DNA from 2 places in the Methylobacterium sp. Leaf113 genome. Region 1 is predicted to be linked to the other one. Evidence: predicted binding sites of a transcription regulator. Region 1 holds the regulator's gene; the other holds the start of a gene.

What was found. The regulator LexA, encoded in region 1, represses DNA repair genes until DNA is damaged. The targets are predictions, from matches to a motif close to TGTTCNNNNTGTGTTCNG.
Region 2: ASF60_RS06595 (ImuA family protein) is a predicted target of LexA. The motif match lies at 3,034-3,051, and genes of this name have one in related genera.

Annotation. Positions count from the first base shown of each region.
Region 1 is NZ_LMNJ01000023.1:55,352-66,081, reverse strand. Features, by position in the region: partial or broken gene ASF60_RS14285 (ComEC/Rec2 family competence protein) at 110-1,540, shown strand; gene lexA (transcriptional repressor LexA) at 1,534-2,286, opposite strand; gene ASF60_RS14275 (calcium-binding protein) at 2,594-4,228, shown strand; gene ASF60_RS14270 (metallophosphoesterase family protein) at 4,339-5,016, opposite strand; gene ASF60_RS14265 (type II secretion system F family protein) at 5,226-6,188, opposite strand; gene ASF60_RS14260 (type II secretion system F family protein) at 6,286-7,254, opposite strand; gene ASF60_RS14255 (CpaF family protein) at 7,251-8,705, opposite strand; gene ASF60_RS14250 (AAA family ATPase) at 8,781-10,025, opposite strand; gene ASF60_RS14245 (CpaD family pilus assembly protein) at 10,137-10,730, opposite strand, start outside.
Region 2 is NZ_LMNJ01000006.1:114,646-125,375, forward strand. Features, by position in the region: gene ASF60_RS06585 (TY-Chap domain-containing protein) at 1-253, opposite strand, end outside; gene ASF60_RS06590 (Y-family DNA polymerase) at 611-2,065, opposite strand; gene ASF60_RS06595 (ImuA family protein) at 2,121-2,903, opposite strand; gene ASF60_RS06600 (collagen-like protein) at 3,240-4,154, shown strand; gene ASF60_RS06605 (TerB family tellurite resistance protein) at 4,299-5,024, shown strand; gene ASF60_RS06610 (N-acetylmuramoyl-L-alanine amidase) at 5,021-5,776, shown strand; gene ASF60_RS06615 (TerC family protein) at 5,854-6,879, opposite strand; gene ASF60_RS06620 (NAD(P)/FAD-dependent oxidoreductase) at 7,087-8,358, shown strand; gene ASF60_RS06625 (hypothetical protein) at 8,446-8,715, opposite strand; gene ASF60_RS06630 (urease accessory protein UreE) at 8,921-9,547, shown strand; gene dusA (tRNA dihydrouridine(20/20a) synthase DusA) at 9,599-10,627, shown strand.

The sequences.
Region 1 (10,730 bases):
CGCATTGGCCTGTTCGCATGGGACGTGCCTGCCCGCCGGGCTTGCCATCGAGCTGGGTCCAGGCTTTTGGTCGCCCGCAGGCCTCATGGTTTGCCGGCCAACTCGCAACCATGTTGTGTCGATCTCCGGGCTCCACATGGTGCTGGCCGCCGGCGTGGTGTTCTGGCTGGTGCGGGCCGGGCTGGCGATCGTGCCGTTCACCGCCCTGCACTGGCCCATCAAGAAGATCGCCGCCGGCATCGCCATGGTGGGGGTCACCGCCTATTGCGTGTTCTCCGGGTGGGACATCGCGGCCGAACGCTCGCTGATCATGACCCTGGTGATGCTCGGCGCGATTCTGGTCGATCGGCCGGCCCTCAGCATGCGCAACCTCGCGCTCGCCGCGCTGATCGCCCTGGCGCGGGAACCGGACGGGCTCCTCGGCCCCAGCTTCCAGATGTCCTTCGGCGCCGTTGCCGGGCTCATCGCCTGCGCACCGCTGATCGCCGGACAGGGCGGCCGGCGCGAGGGCGCCGGTCCCGTCACCCGCGCCGTCGCGTTCCTGATCGCCGCGATCGTCGGAACGCTGGCCACGACCCTCGTGGCGCAGATCGCCACCGCGCCCTTCGCGACCTATCATTTCCAGACGGTGCAGCCCTTCGGCCTCGTCGGCAATGCGCTCACCCTCCCGCTGGTCTCCCTGGCGGTGATGCCCGCGGCGGTGCTCGGCATCCTCGCCTATCCGTTCGCCCTGGATCAGCCGGTGTGGTGGGCGATGGGTCTGGCGGTGCGCGGAATGCTGTCGATCTCGACCTGGATCGCGGGCTTCGGACACGCCGTCGTGGTGGTGCCGGCCTTCGGGGCGGGGGCGTTGGGGCTGCTGGCGGCCGGCCTCCTCCTGCTCACCCTTCCGGCTTCGTCCCTGCGTTGGCTCGGGTTGATCCCGGCAGCGATCGGCATCGCCTTCGCGGCGTCGCCCGATCCCTTCGACATCTACGTCGATCGGGAAGGCACCGGGGCGGCGATCCGGGATCGCAGCGGACACCTCGCCACTCTGGGGCGTCCGCCGGCCTTCGTGCTCGAACAATGGCTGAAAGCGGATGGCGATGCCCGGAAGGCCGGCGCCGTCCCGGCCTTTCCGGACGCCCGGTGCGATGGCCTCGGCTGTACCCTGACCCTGCCGGATGGGCGCAGGGTCGCCCTCGTCACCGACAAGCGCGCCTTCCCGGAGGATTGCGCCCGGGCCGATATCCTGATCAGCCGCCAATCGGCCCCGCCGGGCTGCGCCGCGGCGTTCGTCCTCGACCGGACCTTCCTGGCGGCACACGGCGCGGCGGCCTTGCGCCTCACGCGCGAGGGCGCCCGCGTCGTTACGACCCGGCGCCCGGGAGAAGCCGTTCCCTGGCGACCCGTGGCACCTGCCAACACGGACGCACCGGCGCGTGCCGCACCGGACATCGTGCCGGCAGCGCCGATCGGGCGAGCAAAGGACGCACCAGGTTCGCCCGGCGAAGGGCCGGGCGAAGGAATTGGCGAAGGGACCGGCGAAGAGCCTCAGTAACGACGCACGAGACTGACGAGGCGCCCCTGGATCTGCACCCGATCAGGGCCGAGCACGCGGGTCTCGTAAGCCGGATTGGCGGCCTCGAGAGCGATGGACGATCCCCGTCGGCGCAGGCGCTTGAGGGTCGCTTCCTCGTCATCGATCAGGGCCACGATGATGTCCCCGGTATTCGCCGTGTCCTGCTTGCGGATCACCACGAGATCGCCGTCGAGAATGCCGGCCTCGATCATCGAATCGCCGCGCACCTCCAGGGCATAGTGCTCGCCACCCGCGAGAAAGTCCGGCGACATCGTCACCGAATGGCTCTGCTCCTGGATGGCCGAGATCGGCGTACCGGCCGCGATCCGCCCCATCACCGGGATCGTTACGGCCCGGCCGCTCTCGTCGGTCGCCTGGGTGGTCGGCAGGCGTGAGATGGAGGCGCCGGCCGGCACGCCCTTGCCCTTGCCGCCCTCGACCACGCTCGGGGTGAAGCGACGGACTTCCGCCGCAGGCGCGGTCCGCGCCGAGGCGGATTGACCGCCGAGGCTCTCGGGCATCCGGATCACCTCGATGGCGCGGGCCCGGTTCGGCAGACGCCGCAGAAAGCCCCGCTCCTCCAAGGCCGTGATCAGGCGGTGGATGCCCGATTTCGACTTCAGATCGAGGGCGTCCTTCATTTCGTCGAAGGACGGGGGAACGCCGCTCTCGCGCATCCGAAGCTGGATGAACTGGAGCAAATCCAGTTGCTTACGCGTCAACATGCGGAACACTCTTCGTTGGAGACATTGGCTGCGGCGGACGACCACAGAAACAAACCACGAACACGTTAAACGTTCCGCAAGTGTTCTGCAAGAGTTCCTTAAAAAAGGCGACATTCGTGCGCGGTGGCGCGCGTCCGATCCCAATTCAGGGCCGGTCGGGTTGGTCCGGTCACCGGTCACCAGAGCACCCGGACGCAACTCTGGCAATATCCGGATCGGGCGGAAAGGCCGCCAGAGCGCAGACCTTGCCCCGCGATCGAGGGCGCTCAGGTTTCGTGCGCGTCGGGCAGGCATGAATCGGGAAGGCATGAACCGGGAAGGCATGAACCGGGAAGGCGCGAACCGGGAAGGCGCGAACCGGGAAGGCGCGAACCGGGAAGGCGCGAACCGGGAAGGCGCGAACCGGGAAGGCGCGAACCGGGAAGGCGCGCGTTTCTCGACTCTGTCGCACCCGGATCGGCCGTTCTCCGCATTCCGCAAAGGCACGGCGCGATGCGATGGACGGTTCGCGTTACGAAGCATCATACACTGCAAGCCTTGCCTCTCATCTCTCCTTAACCAAGAGAAAACCCCGTCGTTGTGTCCTTTACTGCCTATAGATAGAGATTACCCTTATAGAAAAACGCCAGAACAACGACAAGGCCAAGCAAAAATGTCGAAAATCATTGCGTATTGGGACAGTGAAAGTTCCCGCAATGCCGCTGGCGGCCAAGCAGACCTCATCCTGGCGACGGCGCAAGGCGCGGCGGATGGCTGGGCGAAACACATCCAGGGCGACGCCGTAATCGAGATCGCCATCGCGATGGGCAATTTCGCCGGCGGAAATGTCCTGGCCAATGCCGGTCCCAGCTATGCCTGGGACGGCCAGGGATGGACCTTCGCCCCGATCCTCGAAGCGCGCGAGGGTTGGGATGGCAATGGAGGCGAGGCGGACGGCAAGGTCACCCTGGGCCAGGACAAGCTCGGCGATCTCTTCTTCGATCCGCAGGGACAAGCCGGTGTCCCGTCCAACAAGATCGACGCGTTCGGGCTGTTCCAGCATGAGATCGCCCATGCCATCGGGTTCATCGATTTCCAGCCGGCCTGGTATGAAAACGGATCGATGGTGTATTACGACGAGAATACAACCACGGTCCTGGGTGGCCCTGCCAAGCTCGACGATGCGCGGGCGCATGTCTCGGGCGTCGAAGATCTGATGGACCCCTATTCGCCCTGGGGATGGCGCCCGCAGATCTCGGATCTCGATCTCGCTCTCCTTCAGGACAAGGGCCTTCCGATCGCAACGGATCGCAAGGACCAGATCTGGCTCGGCAGCAAATCCGACACCTTCTCGGCCTTCGGCGGCGACGATTACGTCGAGGGCGGACGGGGCGACGATCACATCGACGGTGGGGCCGGCAAGGATTGGCTCTATGGCGGCGTCGGCAACGACACCCTTCTCGGGGGTGCGGGCGCCGACGGGCTCGATGGCGGCGAGGGCGATGACCTGCTCGAGGGCGGCACCGGCGCCGATCGCCTCTATGCCGGTCTCGGCGACGACAACCTGCGTGGCGACGCGGGGGATGACGTCCTGGAAGGTGGCGACGGCACCGACATCCTGAACGGTGGCGCCGGCGCCGATCTCATCATGGGCGGTCGCGGCGGCGACCGGGTTGCCGGCGGAGCCGGGGATGACACCTTCGTCATCACCTTCGGCGATCTGGAGACGAAGGGCATTCGCGACCTGATCGTCGATTTCCAGGGCGCGGGGCAATCGGGCGGCGATGTGATCCAGTTCAGCGGGTTCGCCGTCGCCTCGACCCTGGACCTCATCGGAACGTCCGGCAACGCGCGCGTCTACGAGGTTCACGACGCCGCGGGCGGGTCCCAGGGGCAGCTTCAGGTCAGCGCGGGTGGAGCCCTGGGCCCGTTGCTGACGCTGAACGACTTCCTGTTCGCCTGATCCGATGTCGCGGCGGCCTGCATCGGGCCGCCTCGAATGAGCCTCGCTCTTCGTTCCTCGCCTCGTCGCGGCCTTCAGGCCGGGGCAAGCGGAGCGCGGGCGCAGTCACCTCAAGCCGATCCGTCGCGATCGACGTGGAGAAACCCGATCGGGCCGGCCTGCCCTTGGTCGAAGATGCCGGCCGTGAGCTGCCGGCCATAGACGCAGGCGGTGTCGAGATTGGTCCGGTAGCGCTTCTGATCGGGAATTCCGGTCCGCTGCGGCGTATGCCCATGGACCACGTGCTTGCCGAAGTCGAAACCGGCGCCAAGAAAGGGCTGGCGAATCCAGAGGTGGTTGGCGACATCGGGATCCGGTCCGGTGCGCCCCGGACGGAAGCCGGCGTGAACGTAGTAGCGCAGGGCATCCTCGTGGAAGGTGGGGAGCGACGCCATCCAGCGCACCACCTCCGACGGAAGCGCGTCCGGCTCCGTGACGCCGAACGAGCGGAGCGTGGCATCGCCGCCATTGGCGAGCCAGACCGCCGCGTCCGCCGCATCGCGATACGCATCGATCATCATCCGCTCGTGGTTTCCCATGAGGCAGACGACGGCGTTCGGTGCCGAGGCCTGCAGGTGGCTCAGCATCGCGACGACCCGTGCGCTGTCGGGGCCGCGATCGACGTAGTCGCCGAGGCAGACGATGCGGGCGCTGCGGTCGCCCCGATGGGCGTTGATCCGTTCGAGCAGCCGCATCAGGGCATCGGCGCATCCGTGAATGTCGCCGATCGCGTAAGTCAGGTCGTTCATGGGGGTGTCGGGGCGCGGGGCGTGCGGAGTGGCTGGACTGAGCATCGCACCCGCATGGCAGGAATTCGGCGCCACGAAAATCCTCGACGCGCCCGGGCTGCCGCCGCACCGCTCGCCCGGTCGGGGCTCCTCAGGGGTTTGACCCGCCACCGTGAGCGGGGAATGCCGGGTCACGGCCGCGCACGGGTCGGATCGGGCTCCGGCGTGGGTCAGCGAAAGACCTGGATCATGGCGGGCGTCAGGATGACGACGAAGAGCACGGGCAGGAAGAACAGGATCATCGGCACGGTCAGCTTCGGCGGCAGGGCCGCCGCCTTCTTCTCGGCCTCGTTCATGCGCATGTCCCGGCTTTCCTGCGACAGCACGCGCAGGGCCTGGCCGACCGGGGTGCCGTAGCGCTCGGCCTGGATCAGCGCCGTCGTGACCGCCTTGATCTGGTCGAGGCCGATGCGGCTGGCGAGGTTCTCGAAGGCCATGCGCCGGTCCGGAAGGTAGGACAGCTCGGCGGTCAGCACCGCGAGTTCCTCGGCCAGAACGATGGACTGCCCGGAGACCTCGGCGCTGACGCGGCGAAAGGCGTGCTCCACCGACATGCCGGATTCGACGCAGATCAACGTGAGGTCGAGCGCATCCGGCCAGGCCGAGCGAATTTCCGTCTGGCGCTTGCTCGACGCGTTGTGAAGGTAGAGTTCCGGCGCCTTGATCCCGAAGAGAAGGACCGCGATCACGATCATCGCCCGGATCGCGAAGGGCTGGTCCAGAACCCCGAGCACAAACAGGTAGAAGATCGCCACCACCGCCAGAACGACCGGCGTCACGAGGCGGAAGAACAGGAAGGCGGTTTCGGCGCCCGGCGAGCGGTAGCCCGCCATCATCAGCTGCTTGCGGGCCGTCTCGGTCCCGAGCCAGCGATCGAGGCTGAACCGCTCCACCACCCGCTTCATGTAGGCTTTGGGCGCGACCCGCAGGGTGACCTTCGAGGACATCCGCTCGCGTTCGCGGCGGCGAATCTCCTCCCGCTCCTCGCCGATCAGCTTCATGCGCTTGCCCAGGCGGTCGGGCTCGATCATCGGCTGGAGCAGCGCGAAGGCGGTCGCCGCGGCGGCGACGCCGGCCAGGACCGTGCCGAGGAAGCGCGGCTCGGTGACCTTGGCGGCGATCAGGTCCAGCATGCGGTGTCTCCGTACGATCCCGCCGGGCGCGGATGGGGGTGAGCGGGGAGCCCGCGCGTGGAGCGCGGACGGCGGAGAGAGCGGGTCGGCGGCCTCATCAGACGTCGAAGTTGATCATCTTCTTCATCGTGAAGACCCCGATCGACATCCAGATCGCGGAGCCCACCAGCGCGAGCTTGCCGATATCGGTCCGCCACAGCAGCGAGATGTAGTCCGGGCTCGACAGGTAGGTCAGGGTGGCCACGATGAAGGGGAGGGCCGCGATGATGCCGCCGGAGGCCTTGGCCTCCATGCTCATCGCCTGGATCTTGCCGGCCATCTTCTTCCGCTCGCGCAGGACGCGGGACAGGTTGGCCAGGGCCTCCGAGAGGTTGCCGCCGGACTTGGCCTGGATGCTGATCACGATCGCGAAGAAGTTCACGTCGGAGACCGGCACGCGCTCATACATCTTCAGGAGGGCCTCCCCGAGCGAAACCCCGAGGGTCTGGGATTCCACCACCTGCCGGAACTCGCTGCGGATCGGTTCCTCGGCCTCGCGCGAGATGATCCGGAAGCAGTCGCCCACCGGGATGCCGGCGCGCACGCCGCGGGTGATGATGTCGATCGCGGTCGGAAGTTCCTTGATGAAGGCGGCGATCCGGCGCTTGCGCAGAAAGGTCAGAAGCCAGAGCGGCAGACCGAAGCCACCGGCGAACACGGCGCCGAGACCGGCCAGGGGGTTGCCGGTCGTGATGAAGATGGTCGCGCCGAAGACGAGCGCGATCCCGGCCGAGATCAGGTAATACTGGTTGCGGGACCAGGACAGGCCCGCGCGGGCGATCTTCAGCTCCAGGGTCACCTTGGTGCCCTCGCGCTTGGCCTCGACCTCCTTCAGGCTCTTCGCGACCTGATCCCGCCGGCTGACCGTCGCCGCACGGGCGCCCGGGGCCGCGACGACGCTCACGGTCCGGCGCCGCTCGGCGGAGCGCCGCTCGCCCGAGAGGTAGGGGGACACGAAGACATAGGCCAGTCCGCCGGCCGTCAGGGCCAGGAGACCGGAGGCGAGGACGAGGCCGCTGGCGTTCACGATCCGCTCCCGTCCTCTCCGGCCGCGTCCAGCGCGGCCGCCAGCGCCTCGTCCTCACCGTAATAGCGCGCGCGCTCCCAGAAGCGCGGGCGGCCGATGCCGGTGGAGCGATGGCGGCCGATCAGCTTGCCGTTCGCGTCCTCGCCCAGCACGTCGTAGAGGAAGAGGTCCTGGGTGATGATGACGTCACCCTCCAGGCCCAACACCTCGGTGATGTGGGTGATCCGGCGTGAGCCGTCCCGCAGGCGCGTCGCCTGCACGATCACGTCGATGGACCCGCAGATCATCTCGCGCAGAGTTCGCGACGGCAGGCTGAACCCGCCCATGGTGATCATCGATTCGATGCGCGCCAGGGCCTCGCGCGGCGAGTTGGCGTGCAGGGTGCCCATCGAGCCGTCATGGCCGGTATTCATGGCCTGGAGGAGGTCGAAGGCCTCCGGTCCGCGGACCTCGCCGACGATGATCCGCTCGGGGCGCATGCGCAGGCAGTTCTTGACCAGATCGCGCATGGTGACCTGACCCGACCCCTCCATGTTGGGCGGCCGGGTTTCCAGGCGGACGACGTGGGCCTGCTGCAATTGCAGCTCCGCCGCGTCCTCACAGGTGATGATGCGCTCATCGGCGTCGATGTAGCGGGTCAGGCAGTTCAGCAGCGTGGTCTTGCCCGAGCCGGTACCGCCCGAGATCACGACGTTGCAGCGGACGCGCCCGATGATCTGCAGGATGCGGGCGCCCTCGGGCGAGATCGCCCCGAAGGAGACGAGCTGATCGAGGGTCAGCTTGTCCTTCTTGAACTTTCGGATCGTCAGCACCGGCCCGTCGATGGCGAGCGGCGGCGCGATGATGTTGACGCGCGACCCGTCGGGGAGGCGCGCGTCGCAGATTGGGGAGGCTTCGTCGACGCGGCGGCCGACCTGACTCACGATCCGCTGACAGATGTTCATCAGCTGCTGGTTGTCGCGAAAGCGCACGTTGGTGAGCTGGATCTTGCCGCCGACTTCGATGAAGGCCCGGGTCGCCCCGTTGACCATGATGTCGGCGATGTCGTCGCGCGCCAGCAACGGCTCGAGCGGTCCATAGCCCAGCACGTCGTTGCAGATATCGTCGAGCAGTTCTTCCTGCTCGGCGATCGACAGGACGATGTTCTTGAGGCCGATGATCTCCGAGACGATGTCGCGGATTTCCTCGCGCGCCGATTCGGCATCCAGGCGCGAGAGCTGGGACAGATCGATGGCCTCGATCAGCGCCCCGAAGATCATGCTTTTCGTGCGGAAATAGTCCTCGGACTTCGAGGTCTCCTGGATCTGCACCGGCTCGGGCCGGCGGGGCGCCTCGGCTTTCGGGCGCAGGATCGAATCATCGTGGATCGGCAGGGAGACCGGCGCCTTCGCAAGGTCCGTCATCGGCCGCGGGGCCGGCACCGCAGCACTGCCCGATCGTCTACCGAACATGGCGCGGGCTCCTGGGTATCGGGTCCTTGGGGATCGGGTCCTTAAGGATCGGGTCCTTGGACGACAGATGGCGCATCAGGAGGCCTTGCGCCGGGCGAGCCGGGACAGCAGGGGCTCGAACAGGTTCGGACGCGCGCGCTTCAGCTCCGCCCGGCCGGTGATCGAGGCGGCGAGGGAAGAGAAGATTTCCGCCGCCTTCGAGCCGGCCTGCACCTCGCCGATCATCTGGCCGTTATTCGCGGCCGTTCCGAAGAGGGCCGCGTCGAACGGGATCGCGGCGCCGATCGTCGTATCGAGGGACTTGGCGAACTCCGCCAGGGCGATCTCCGGGCGCTTCGGAACGCCGACGCCGTTGAGGATGACCCGGGGCTTGCGGTCGTTCGGCCGGTTCTGCTTAAGCAGGGTGAGCAGGTTCTTGGTGTTGCGCAGGGCCGCGAGTTCCGGGCTGGCGACGATGATGATCTCGTCGGCGCTGATCATCAGGCGCCGCGACCAGGCGGTCCATTGATGCGGCACGTCGAGGACGACGCACGGCACCGCGGCCCGCAGAAGGTCGAGCAGGTGGTCGAACGCCGGCTCGCCCAGATCGGTGGTCCGGTCGAGGGTGGCCGGCGCTGCCAGCAGGGACAGCCGGTCGCTGCACTTCGAGAGGAGGCGGTCGAGAAGAATCGAATCGAGACGGTCCGGGGCGAACACCGCCTCGGCGATGCCCTGGGGCGGGTCCTGGTTGAAGTTCAGGCTCGCCGTGCCGAAGGCGATGTCCAGATCGGCGATGACGGTGGCGGTGTCCTGCTCGCGGGCGATCGTCCAGGCGAGGTTGTGGGCGAGGGTGGACACGCCGACGCCACCCTTGGCGCCGACGACGGCGACCGTCCGCCCCACCGGCTTGGCACCCGGAGCGGTGAAGAGGTCCGAGATGGCCTGGATCAGATCGATCGGGCGCACGGGCGCCATCAGGTATTCGCTGACGCCGCGCTGGATGAACTGCCGATAGAGCGCCACGTCGTTGACGTGGCCGATGACCACGACCTTCGTTCCCTCGTCACAGACCTCCGCCAGTGAATCGAGGTACTCGAGCGGGCGCGATTTCATGCCCTGGGTTTCGATGACGATGACGTTCGGCGTCGGCGCGTGGCGGTAGGCTTCGACGGCGGCGGCGCCGCCCCCCATCTGAACCTTGATGTGCGCCTTGTTCATGCGTCGATCCAAGCCGACCGATTCGACCAGGGTCGCACTCTCCTGCGTCTCGCAGAACGCCTGGATCGTGATGCGGGGCACGGGGGCGATGATGCGCTCGGACGTCTCGTTCAGATCCGTCATGAGGGTGGTTCCGGTTCAGGTTGGTGCAGAGGCGGGAGCGAAGGCGGATGACGTGATGAGCGACGTGGCGGGTAACTTAGAGGGTGGCGCCGGGCCACCCGCCCCTTGCGGTTATTGCGAGACCTGCGACTTGACCGAGGTCTTCCCATCCTGACGCCATTCGATTGACGGATCCTTGCCGTCCCGGATCTTGCCGATGTCGTTGGTCCGCCGGATGGTGTCGATGCGCCCCTCGGGCCGGGCCCGGACGAGGTCGACGGGGTCTGCGACCTGGGCGGCGAAGTTCGACTGCGAGGCGCACCCGAAATTCCAGTAGGTTTCGTTGCGTCCGTTGAAGGGCGCATCGCCGACGCCGAGATCCTGCGGCCAGGTCCCGCATTGGCTGGCAACCTTCGCCTCCATGCGCTGGAAGCTGAGACGCAGGGGCGAGGCGAGGTTCGGGTTGGCCACGGCGTAGTGGGAGATCACGATCTGCCGGCCCGGGACGCCGCCATCCGCGCCCATCCGGCGCAGGGCCGCTGCCGTCCGCTCGACCGCCGCCCCCTGGGCCGGGGCGATGCCGCCCGGCAGGTCGAGCACCAGAGTCCCCCGGCCGTAGCGCCGAAACTCGAGCAAGAACGCATCGACGTCGGCGGCCTGGCGCGGATCGAGATGGCCGGTTCCGGTGACGAAGACGTCGAGGGTGCGGACCCCCTCGGTGAGGGC
Region 2 (10,730 bases), on a different contig from region 1:
GGGTCTCCATCCCTACGCCGTAGGCATCGTAAAGCGCACCGAGCATGAGCTTGGCTGCGATGTCATAGTCCGGTGGTGTCCCGAGCGTGATCTCCCGGGTGTGGTTTTTCGTCTGATCGGTTTGGGTAAATCCCAACTGCCGCAGAGCCGCGTCCGAAGCGTGCGAGAGCTCGAAGCGCAGTGTCGCTGATTGAGGGCCATAAGCACCGGACGAAGCTTCGCAGAACATCTTCGTGTCCTCATCGAAGAACATGCATTGAAGAACATGCATTGCACGTAGCTCTGGTCCACTCGGGCATCGCTGACGACGAGGAACCGATCCCGAGAGGTTGAGCGCGGGCCAAGCCGGTGGATACTGCGCACCCGCTCGATGACGGCGCAGCGACGGGCTTTGATGAAGGCTGCCCGGTCGCGATCGGCTGGAGCCGCGTCGGAGGGCGGACCGGAGGCGGCCATCAGCATCGCGTAAGCGATGCAGCGGGTTCCGATTCGCCCCAAGGTGGTGAGGGTCATTCCAGCGGCTCCCGATTCCGATCGTCGGGAGAATCATCGCCCGCGCCCGTCATGCAGTCTGTAATTGCATCACGGGGCTTCTCCGCCATCTGTCATCTCAGGCGAACAGCCCGTGCACGAACCAGCGCGCCGGCGCCGGTATCGCCGGAACTTCTTCGCGATAGACCCAGAGGCGGCGGCCGGCCTCGTCCTCCACCACGTAGTAATCGCGCGTCGGGCCGGGGGCATGCCACCACTCGTCGGCGATGCGCTCCGGGCCGTCCGCATGGGCGATGCGATGGACCCGGCGGCGCCAGCGGAAGCGGTGCGGCGGCCCGTCGGGAGCCAGCGCGATGACGTCCTCGGCCGCCTCGCCCCGGCTGAGCAGCACCAGCGGGCGCGGCGGCAGGCGCGCGCGGGCTCCCGGATCGGGCCGGTCCGCCTGCGCGGGGAGGCTGGCGCGCCACGGCTCCGCGGCCTCGGCCTGCTCGGGCAGATGGGTCTGGCGAAACCCGAGCCGCATCATCCGCCGGCCGAGGCGCTGGCGCAGGGCATCGCCCAGATGCTCGGCGCCTTCACACCCGCCGGAGGCCTCCATCAGCGTCGCCTGGCGTGCCGTGATCGTGCCCGTGGCGGTGACGTCGAGACTGACGGTCTCGAAGCCGAACCCGGCATCGAGGGCCGGGCCGAGGCGGTCGAGGCGCAGGGCGAGCAGGCGTCCGATCTGGCTCGGGCAGCGTGTCGGCAGGCTCAGGCCGAGATCGAGGGTGCGCAGGATTCCATCGACGCGGGTCAGGGTCAGGCGCACGGCCCGGGCACCGAGGCCGGCCGCCTCCAGCCGGGCCCCGATGCGCTCCATCAGACCCATGGCGGTGGCCACGATGGTCTCCGGCTGCCCGATCGGTTCGAGGAAGCCGCGCACCGCCTGGAATTCCCGGGGGTCCTCGGCGGTGACCAGGGGGTCGGGCCGGTGTCCGAGGGCCTGATCGAGGCGCAGCAGCAGGGTTTCGCCGAAGCGTCGGGCCAGCGGTGCCCGGGGCGCCGTGGCGAGGTCGCCGATCCGGCGCAGGCCGAGGCGGGCCAACGCCTGCGCCATGGCCGCATCGAGGCGCAGGGCCGAGACGGGCAGGGCGTGCAGGGCCTCCGCGTTGCAGCCCGGAGCCACGAATCCGCCTCCGCCATGGCGCGCCAGGGCGAAGGCGCAGGCCGGCGTATCGGCGAGCGCGATGCGGGCCGCGATGTCGCGCGTCGACAAACGCCGGGCGAGGTCGTCCATCAGCGCGGCTTCGCCGCCGAACAGGTGGCTCGCCCCCGCGATGTCGAGGAAGAACCCGTCGCCGCCCTCCGCCGGGCCGTAGGGGGCGACGACGGGCGTGTAGCGCTTGGCCCAGAGGCACAGGCGGTGCAGCGCGGCGGCATCGGCCTCCGGATCGGCCGGATGGACGGCGACCGGCGTCCCGATCCGGGCGCGGGCCCGGGCCAGGGTTTCGCCGGGCGCGAGGCCGAGCGCGCGGGCGGCCGCGTCCACCGCCACCAGGCGCAAGCCGTTGGCCTCCATGGCGGCCACGACCATCGGGCCGCCTTCGCCGGTCCCGCCTTCGCCAGGGCCACCTTCATTTGGGCCGCCATCAGCCCGAGCGCTGGGCGCGTCGTTCGCCGAGGATGCCGCCTGGGCCCGCCTCAGCCGCGTGATCGGCCAATGCTCCAGCCAGACCGAAACGATGCGCGGCATGATCCCACTCCAGAAGCCAATGTCCGGTCCGTCCGTTGCGGCTCCGGTCGAGCGTCACCTGCCAGCACGGCCGCTCGATGCAGCCGAAGCGGTCGCGCAGGGCCTTGCCGGCGGCGACCCGCCAGCGCGTCGCCGCCACGTTGGGGCTGTCCGCCTCCGGTGGCCTCAGCACGAGGAGCAGCAGGTCGGTGCGGGCCGCCGCGAGATGGAGCCGGCGGCTCTGGGCGAGAGGCAAGGCGGCATCGATGAGGCCCGCCACCGCCGCCAACCCCTGCGCGCGCAGGGATTCCTCGAGCGCCCGGTAGGCGTCGCCGTCGCTCGCCACGTCGAACAGCAGCAGGCGGCCGGGATCGAGGCCGAGCCCGGCCAGCCCATGCCCGTAGGGAAGGGGGTGCCCCCGGCCCACCACCAGCAGGGCCTCGCCGCGCACCCGGGCGAGGTGGCGCGCCACCAGCGCGAGGGCGAAGCCCAGCGCCGCCGGTTCGTCGCCCGCCTGCGCCGGGGCGATCTCGTGCAACTGCCCAAGGGCGAGGCCGCCCTGGGCGAGGCGTGTATCGACGTCGTGGATGCCGAGAGGCAAGGCCCCCCGGAGGACGGACGTACCCCCGCGATCGGCCACGAGGGCGCGCAGGGCGGCCAGATCCAGGGGCGCCAGATCCAGGGGTACACTCGAACTCAAAACATCCGGACCCGAAGCATCCGGGCTCGAGGCGTCCGAATCTGGCGCATTCGCCGATGACGTCTCGGTCTCCGCGTCGGGAGGGTCTTCAGGGCTCTGTCTCATCGGCTCCGTTCCATCCCGCTACGCTAAGAACAAAACAGGAACGCACTCAATCGGTTTCCGGGGGGATTCAGAATTTCGCTCGTGCTCAGGGACTTGGCCTGTGGACGGCTGTGGATGCCTGTGGATGGCGGTCTCCGGGCCGGCCGATCCGCCACGCTTGACCCTGTGGCGAGGGCAGGGCAGCACTCCTCACCTGCCGCGCAGAAGACGCGGATCAGCCGGGAGAACTCCATGCGTCTCGCTCGTGCCCTCGTGATCCTGTCGGGCCTGATCACCGTCGCGGGCGGCCTGCCCGCTGCCGCGCAGACGGCGGCCCAGCCCAGGAGCGAGGCGGCCAGAACGCGCCGGCCCCAGGCCGTGTCGCAGCCGATCCAGGTCTACGATGCCCGTTTCGAGAACGGGGACCTGCGCATCTCCGGCAGCGTGCGCAAGCCGGGCACCGTGGTGGTGCTCGACGAAGACATCTCGATCATCGCCGACAGCCGGGGCCGGTTCGTGTTCCGCCTGCCCTACGTGCCCACCAACTGCATCGCTACCCTGAAGGCGGGCGAGGACGAGCGCGAGGCGGTGATCGCCAATTGCGGCCCGGCCGGCCAGCCCGGCCCGAAGGGCGAGACGGGGCAGAAGGGTGACACGGGCGACAAGGGCGAGACCGGCCCCGCCGGACCGCAGGGTGTCGCCGGACTGCCCGGTCCCCAGGGGCCGAAGGGCGAACCGGGCGCCAAGGGCGAGACCGGTGCGAAGGGCGAGACCGGTCACAAGGGTGAGGCGGGACCCAAGGGTGAGGCGGGACCCAAGGGCGAGGCCGGCCTTAAGGGAGAGGCGGGTCCGAAGGGCGAACCGGGCGCGAAGGGCGAACCGGGCCAGAAGGGATCGGCTGGCGAGCGCGGCCCGGCGGGTCCGAAGGGCGAAGCCGGTCAGGCCGCCCTCGCGGCCGCCGCACCCGCTTCCCCGTTCCGGGTCGTGCGCCAGGACACCTGCCCGGCGACGGGCTGCGCGATCACCTGCGAGGGCACCGAGATCCTGGCTTCGGCACTCTGCTTGAAGGGCGGCAGCGCCATCGTGACGGCGGGCGCCGACGGAACCTTGAGTGCCGCCTGCCCCAGCGAGAGCCAGGGTCTCGTCGGCCTCTGCGCCCGACGCTGAGGCGCCTCTCGCCTATCGCCGAACCGAAGCCGTCCGGTGTAAGGACGCGCTTCGTTTCGCGCCGATATCGATTCTGCCCTTGTCGATCCCCCTCATGCCGCTTGCCCGTTCCAGCATCCATCCCAGCCCCCGCGAGGCCATCCGATGAGCCTTGGGATCTGGGGCAAGCTCGGCGGCACCGGAATCGGCCTCGCCATCGGCGGCCCCCTCGGCGGCCTCGTCGGCGGGGTCGCCGGGCACTTCCTGGTCGACCGCGAGGGCGCGCTGTTCGGCACCACGCCCCGCGACGTGGTGTTCACCACGGGCCTGGTGGCGCTCGCCGCCAAGATGGCGAAGTCCGACGGCGTGGTGACGCCGGCCGAGGTCGAGGCCTTCGCCAAGGTGGTGCAGGTGGACGAGCGGGCCCGGCCCGGCGTGCAGCGCCTGTTCGATCTCGCCAAGGGGACTTCGAACGGCTTCGAGGCCTATGCCCGCCAGCTGGCCACCACCTTCCGTGACGAGCCGGCCCTGCTGGAGGACGTGCTCGACGGCCTGTTTCACATCGCCAAGGCGGACGGCGCCATCCACGAGGCGGAGGAGCGCTACCTGCGCGCGGTGGCGGAGACCTTCGGCTACGACGAGGCCGCGTTCCGGCGCATCGCCGCCCGGCATGTGCGCCTGTCCGACGACCCCTACCTGGTGCTGGGTCTCGATCACGACGTCGACGATGCCGCCCTGAAGGCGGCGCACCGCGCCCTGGTGGTGGAGAACCACCCGGACCGCGCCATCGCCCGCGGCCTGCCGCCGGAGGCGGTGGCCATCGCCACCCGCCGGCTCGCGGCCATCAATGCCGCCTATGACCGGATCACCGCCGAGCGGGGCCTGCCATGAAACCCACCCCCGAGAGCCCCATCGCCACCAGCGTCCACCCTTCGCCGAACCACGGTGAGCGCCGGGCCGGCCCGATCGACCTGCTGATCCTGCACTACACCGGCATGGACAGCGCGGCCGCCGCCCTGCAACGCCTCGCCAACCCGGTGGCGGAGGTCTCGGCCCATTACGTGGTGCTGGAGGACGGCCGCGTGGTGCAGATGGTGCCCGAGGGGCGACGGGCCTGGCATGCGGGCCAGGGCTCCTGGGGGGGAATCACGGATATCAATTCGCGCTCGCTCGGCATCGAGATCGTCAACGGAGGCCATGCGGGCGGGCTGCCCGCTTATCCCCCGGCGCAGATCGAGGCGGTGATCGCCCTCTGCCGCGATCTCACCCAGCGCTGGAACCTCGCCCCGCACCGGATTCTTGCCCATTCCGACGTCGCGCCCGAGCGCAAGGAAGATCCGGGCGAGCATTTCCCGTGGGAGACCCTGGCCCGCGCCGGCATCGGCCACTGGGTGGCGCCGGCCCCGATCCGCGACGGACGCTTCTTCGCGCAGGGGGATGCGGGGCCGCCGATCGAGGCGCTGCAGGCGATGTTCGCCCTCTACGGCTACGACCTGCCGGTGAGCGCCACCTTCGACGCGCGCATGGGTGCGGTGGTGACGGCGTTCCAGCGCCACTTCCGCCCGGCCCGCGTCGACGGCGTGGCGGATGCCTCCACGATCACGACGCTGCGGGACCTGATCGCGGCCCTACCGGGGCGGTAGCGCACCCGGATGCGCAACCCTCCCCCTCTGCGGGGAGAGGGAAGAGCCGGCGTGAAACTCCAGGCACAGGTCGCCGCTCACGCGCGGTGCTGCGCCGCCTCGCCGCCCTGCGCCTGCATATCCTCCGCAACGGTGCCGCGGGTGCGCCAGAGGCTGTAGCTGACGCCGGCCACCAGGAACACGATGGTCACCGCGAGCGAGACCCACGGCGGCACGTGGACGAGGTCGAAGGTATCGGCCACCACGATCTTTCCGCCGATGAAGATCAAGATGAAGGCCAAAGCCGTCTTGAGATAGGCGAAGCGATCCACCATCGCGGCAAGCGCGAAGTAGAGCGCGCGCAGGCCCAGGATCGCGAAGATGTTGGAGGTGTAGACCACGAAGGTGTCGGTGGTGATGGCGAAGATCGCCGGCACGCTGTCGACGGCGAAGATCACGTCGGCGCCGTTCACCAGGATCAGCGCCAGGGCCAGCGGGGTCAGCCAGAGGGCTGTCTTGCCAGTCTTCGGGTCGGGTTTGCGCACGAAGAAGTGCTGCCCGTGCAGCTCGGGCGTGATCCGCAGGACCCGCTGCAGGAACCGGACGGCCCGGTTCTCGCGGATGTCGCCCGGCTCCTCGTCCTTCGAGAACAGCATCTTGAGGCCGGCGAAGATCAGGAAGGCGGCGAAGATCGACAGCACCCAGGCAGCCTGGTGCACGAGGGCCGCGCCGAGGCCGATCATCAACCCGCGCAGCAGCACGGCCGCCAGGATGCCCCAGACCAGGACCCGGTGCTGGGCGGCGCGCGGGATGCCGAGCGCGGTCAGGATGACGGCGATCACGAAGACGTTGTCCATCGACAGCGACTTCTCGACCACGAGGCCGGCCACGTATTCCTGCCCGGCCTGCGGACCGAGAAACCACCAGACCCACCCGCCGAAGATCATCCCGAGGGTGAAGTAGAACAGCGTCAGGAGCAGGCTCTCCTTCACGCCGATTTCGTGGTTCTTGTCGCGGTGCAGGAGCCCGAGATCAAAGGCCAGCAGCCCGGCCACGAGGGCGTGGAACCCAAGCCACATCCATACGGGCTTGCCGAGCCAGTCGTAATACAGAAAATCAACCATGACGCAGGACCGTCGATGCTTCTTGAGGAGAGAAAGCATCGGCTCCGACATCACGGAATGCATCATGCAGCATCCCGCCAGAGGGGCCCGCAGCCGATGAGGCGCAGTTGGGACTCGCCCGATGGCGAATCAAGGGCGAAGACCGGCTACGTTTGAGAAGACCGGCTACGCTTGACAGGCGTGCCGCGCGACGGCTTCCCAGAACGCATGACTGAGATTGAACGGAGCGGCCCGAACACGTGTGAACCGCAGCCCTGCGATCCGAAGGCCCGTGGCCCTGCCGTGATCGGCGGCGGCCCGGCCGGTCTTGCGGCAGCGGAGGTGCTGGCGCAGGCCGGGCATGCCGTGACCCTGTACGACCGCATGCCGAGCGTCGGCCGCAAGTTCCTCATCGCCGGGCGCGGCGGGCTCAACCTGACCCATTCCGAAGCGCTGCCGGCCTTCCTGGCGCGCTACCACCCGGAGGGCGGCACCCTGGCCGGGGCCATCACGGCATTCCCGCCGGACGCCCTGCGCGGCTGGTGCGACGACCTCGGCCAGCCGACCTTCGTCGGATCGAGCGGCCGCGTCTTTCCGGAGCGCTTCAAGGCTTCGCCCCTGCTGCGCGCCTGGCTGCAACGCCTCGAAGGCCTGGGTGTCCGCATTCGGACCCGCCACCGGTTCACCGGCTGGGCGGCCTCGGGCGGCCCGGTCTTCGAGACGCCGGAGGGCCGGATCGAGACCGCCCACCGCCCGGTGCTCCTGGCGCTCGGAGGCGCGAGCTGGCCCCGCCTCGGCTCGGACGGGACCTGGGTGCCGCTCCTCGAAGGCGAGGGCGTCGCGGTGGCGCCGCTGAAGCCCGCCAATGTCGGCTTCACCGTGCCCTGGACGCCGGTCTTTGCCGAGCGCTTCGCCGGGACGCCTCTCAAGCGCATCGCTCTCGCGATCGACGGCACTTCGGTTCGCGGCGAGGCCGTGATCAGCGCCGACGGGATCGAGGGCGGGGCAATTTATGCCCTCTCGCGCATTCTCCGGGCGGCGACGGAACGGGGCGACGCCGTAATGCACCTGGATCTGCGCCCCGATCTCGCTGCGGCCACCCTGGCGAAATCCCTGCGCGATCCGAAGCCCGGGCTGTCGCTCGCCAACCGCCTGCGGAAGGATGCGGCCCTGCCGCCGGTGGGCATCGGCCTCCTGCGCGAGGCCGCCCATCCGCTACCCGTCACCGCCGAGGCGCTGGCGGCGCTGATCAAGGCGGTGCCGATCCGCCTCCTGGCTCCGCGCGGGCTCGACCGGGCGATCTCGACGGCAGGCGGTGTGGATGGTCGAGAACTCGACGCACGCTTCATGCTGGCGCGGCGGCCCGGCACCTTCGTGGCCGGCGAGATGCTGGATTGGGAGGCGCCCACGGGCGGATACCTGCTCCAGGGTGCCTTCGCCTCCGGCCGCGCGGCGGCCGAGGGCATGCTGGCCTGGATGGCGGCCCGGACAGAGGCATGAGACAGACGCATGAAAAAGGCTCCCTCTCGGGGGAGAGGGAGCCTCGCGGTCCGGCGCAGGCCTGAGGGCCGTACGGGTTTTGGGGTCTCAGCGGCAGTACACGTCGCCGTAGGCGTCGCGGTAGGTGCCGTAGGGGCAGCGGGGAGCCGTGGAGGCGCCCACGATGGCGCCGCCGGCGCCGCCGATGGCCGCACCCGCGAGCGCACCACCGGCGCGGCCGGTGGCGGCTCCGCCGATGGCGGCACCCGCGAGGGCGCCGAGGCCGGCGCCGCCAAGGGCGCGATCCTGCGGCGTGTTGCAGGCGCCGAGCGAGAGGGCGAGGGCGCCCGCGAAGGTGGCAGCGATGAGCTTCTTCATGGTTCCGAGACTCCCTTGTGCGTCGTGACCCGGCCTTCGGCCGTGATGTTCGTGCCGCCCGAGCTTAAGCATTCCACCTCAGAAATGCACCCCGTACGGCTAAGGTTCCGGCCCGCCTTTCCGTTTGGTGAAAAAACCCTCTAGTGATGCGGCCTTCAGGACCCATCGGGGCGGTGCCGGCCACCCCTTCCGACGCGAGGAAATCATGCAGCGCGCCACCGCCATCGTCCGCAAGGTCGCCGTCCGCGCCGATGCGATCGTCGACACGATCGTGCTCGATCACGCCGCCCGGCAGGCCCCGCCGGAGAGCCTGACGGCGGAGGGTGGCCTGAGCCTTACCCTCGCGCTGGCCAAGGCGGCCGCCTTCGAGGACGGCGATGCTCTGCGCCTGGAGGACGGCCGTCTCGTCGCCATCCGGGCCGCGGGGGAGCCGCTCCTCGAAGTCCGCGCCGAGAACCCGGCCCGGCTCCTGCGCCTCGCCTGGCAGCTCGGCGGAAGCCATGTCCCGGCCGAGATCGCGGCCGACGTGCTCTACGTGCCCCGCAGCGCTGCCGAACTGGTGCGCGGCCAAGGCTGCGCCGCCACCCAGGTGACCCGCGCCTTCAAGCCCGAGCGCGCTGCCCACGACCACAGCCAGTGCGGCCATGATCATCATGCGCATGATCACCACGCGCACGAACACCACGATCATGCCCATCACGATCACGATCACGGCCATTCCCATACGGGGCATGACCATGCGCACGACCACTCCCATGCGGTGCATGACCATGCGCACGACCACGGCGCCCCCGGCCATGTGCACGGGCCGGACTGCAAGCACGACCACTGAGCGGGCCGGCCCCGCGTTGAAGCTCCGGGCGCGGACGGTTATGTCCGGCTCATGATCGCCCGCGACCTCCGCTTTTCCATCGCGCCCATGATGGACTGGACCGACCGTTACTGTCGGGCCTTTCACCGCACGCTGTCGCGGCGGGCGCGCCTCTATACCGAGATGGTCACCACCGGGGCGGTCATCCATGGCCCGCGCGACCGGCTGCTCGGTTTCGACGCGATGGAGCATCCGGTGGCGGTGCAACTCGGCGGATCGAACCCGGCCGACCTCGCGCATGCCGCCCGCATCGCCGAGGGCTTCGGCTACGACGAGGTCAACCTCAATGTCGGCTGCCCGTCCGACCGGGTTCAGGACGGGCGCTTCGGCGCCTGCCTGATGCGTGAGCCCGCCGTGGTGGCCGCGTGCGTCGCCGCCATGAAGGCGGCGGTGTCGGTGCCGGTTACGGTGAAGTGCCGCATCGGCGTCGACGACCAGGACACCGAGCAGGCCCTCGATGCCCTGGCGGAAGCGGTGATCGCGGCCGGCGTCGACGGCCTCGTGGTGCATGCCCGCAAGGCCTGGCTCCAGGGCCTGTCACCCAAGGAAAATCGCGACGTGCCGCCCCTCGACTATCCGCGGGTGGCGCGGCTGAAGCGGGCCCACCCCGCCCTGCCCATCGCCATCAATGGCGGCATCGCCACCATCGCCGACGCGCGGTCCCATCTCGCGGAGGTGGACGGCGTGATGATCGGTCGGGCCGCCTACAGCGATCCGGCGATCCTCCTCGACGTCGATCCGGTCCTGTTCGACGAGGCCGCGCCGGCCGCCGACCCGTTCGCCGCGATCGCGGCCTTCGAGCCCATCCTCGCCGGATTCCTGCAGGACGGCACGCGCCTGCATGCGGTGACGCGGCACATGCTCGGCCTGTTCAACGGCCGCCCGGGCGCGCGCGCCTATCGCCGGCACCTCTCGACCTTCGGACTCCAGCCCGAAGCCGGGCTCGCGACCCTCCGGGACGCGGTCGAGCAGGTCTCCCGCGAAAGTCGGTCCCTCGATCTGGCCATTCCGGACAAGGACAGGGCACAGGATGCCGCCTGAATCTCGTGGCCCAGATTTTTCAAGACAAAGAGGCGGATTATTATCTGCTCGCGCGTAATGTAGTTGATATATCAAAGTTGTTGCTGATTCAGCACGGCGGATA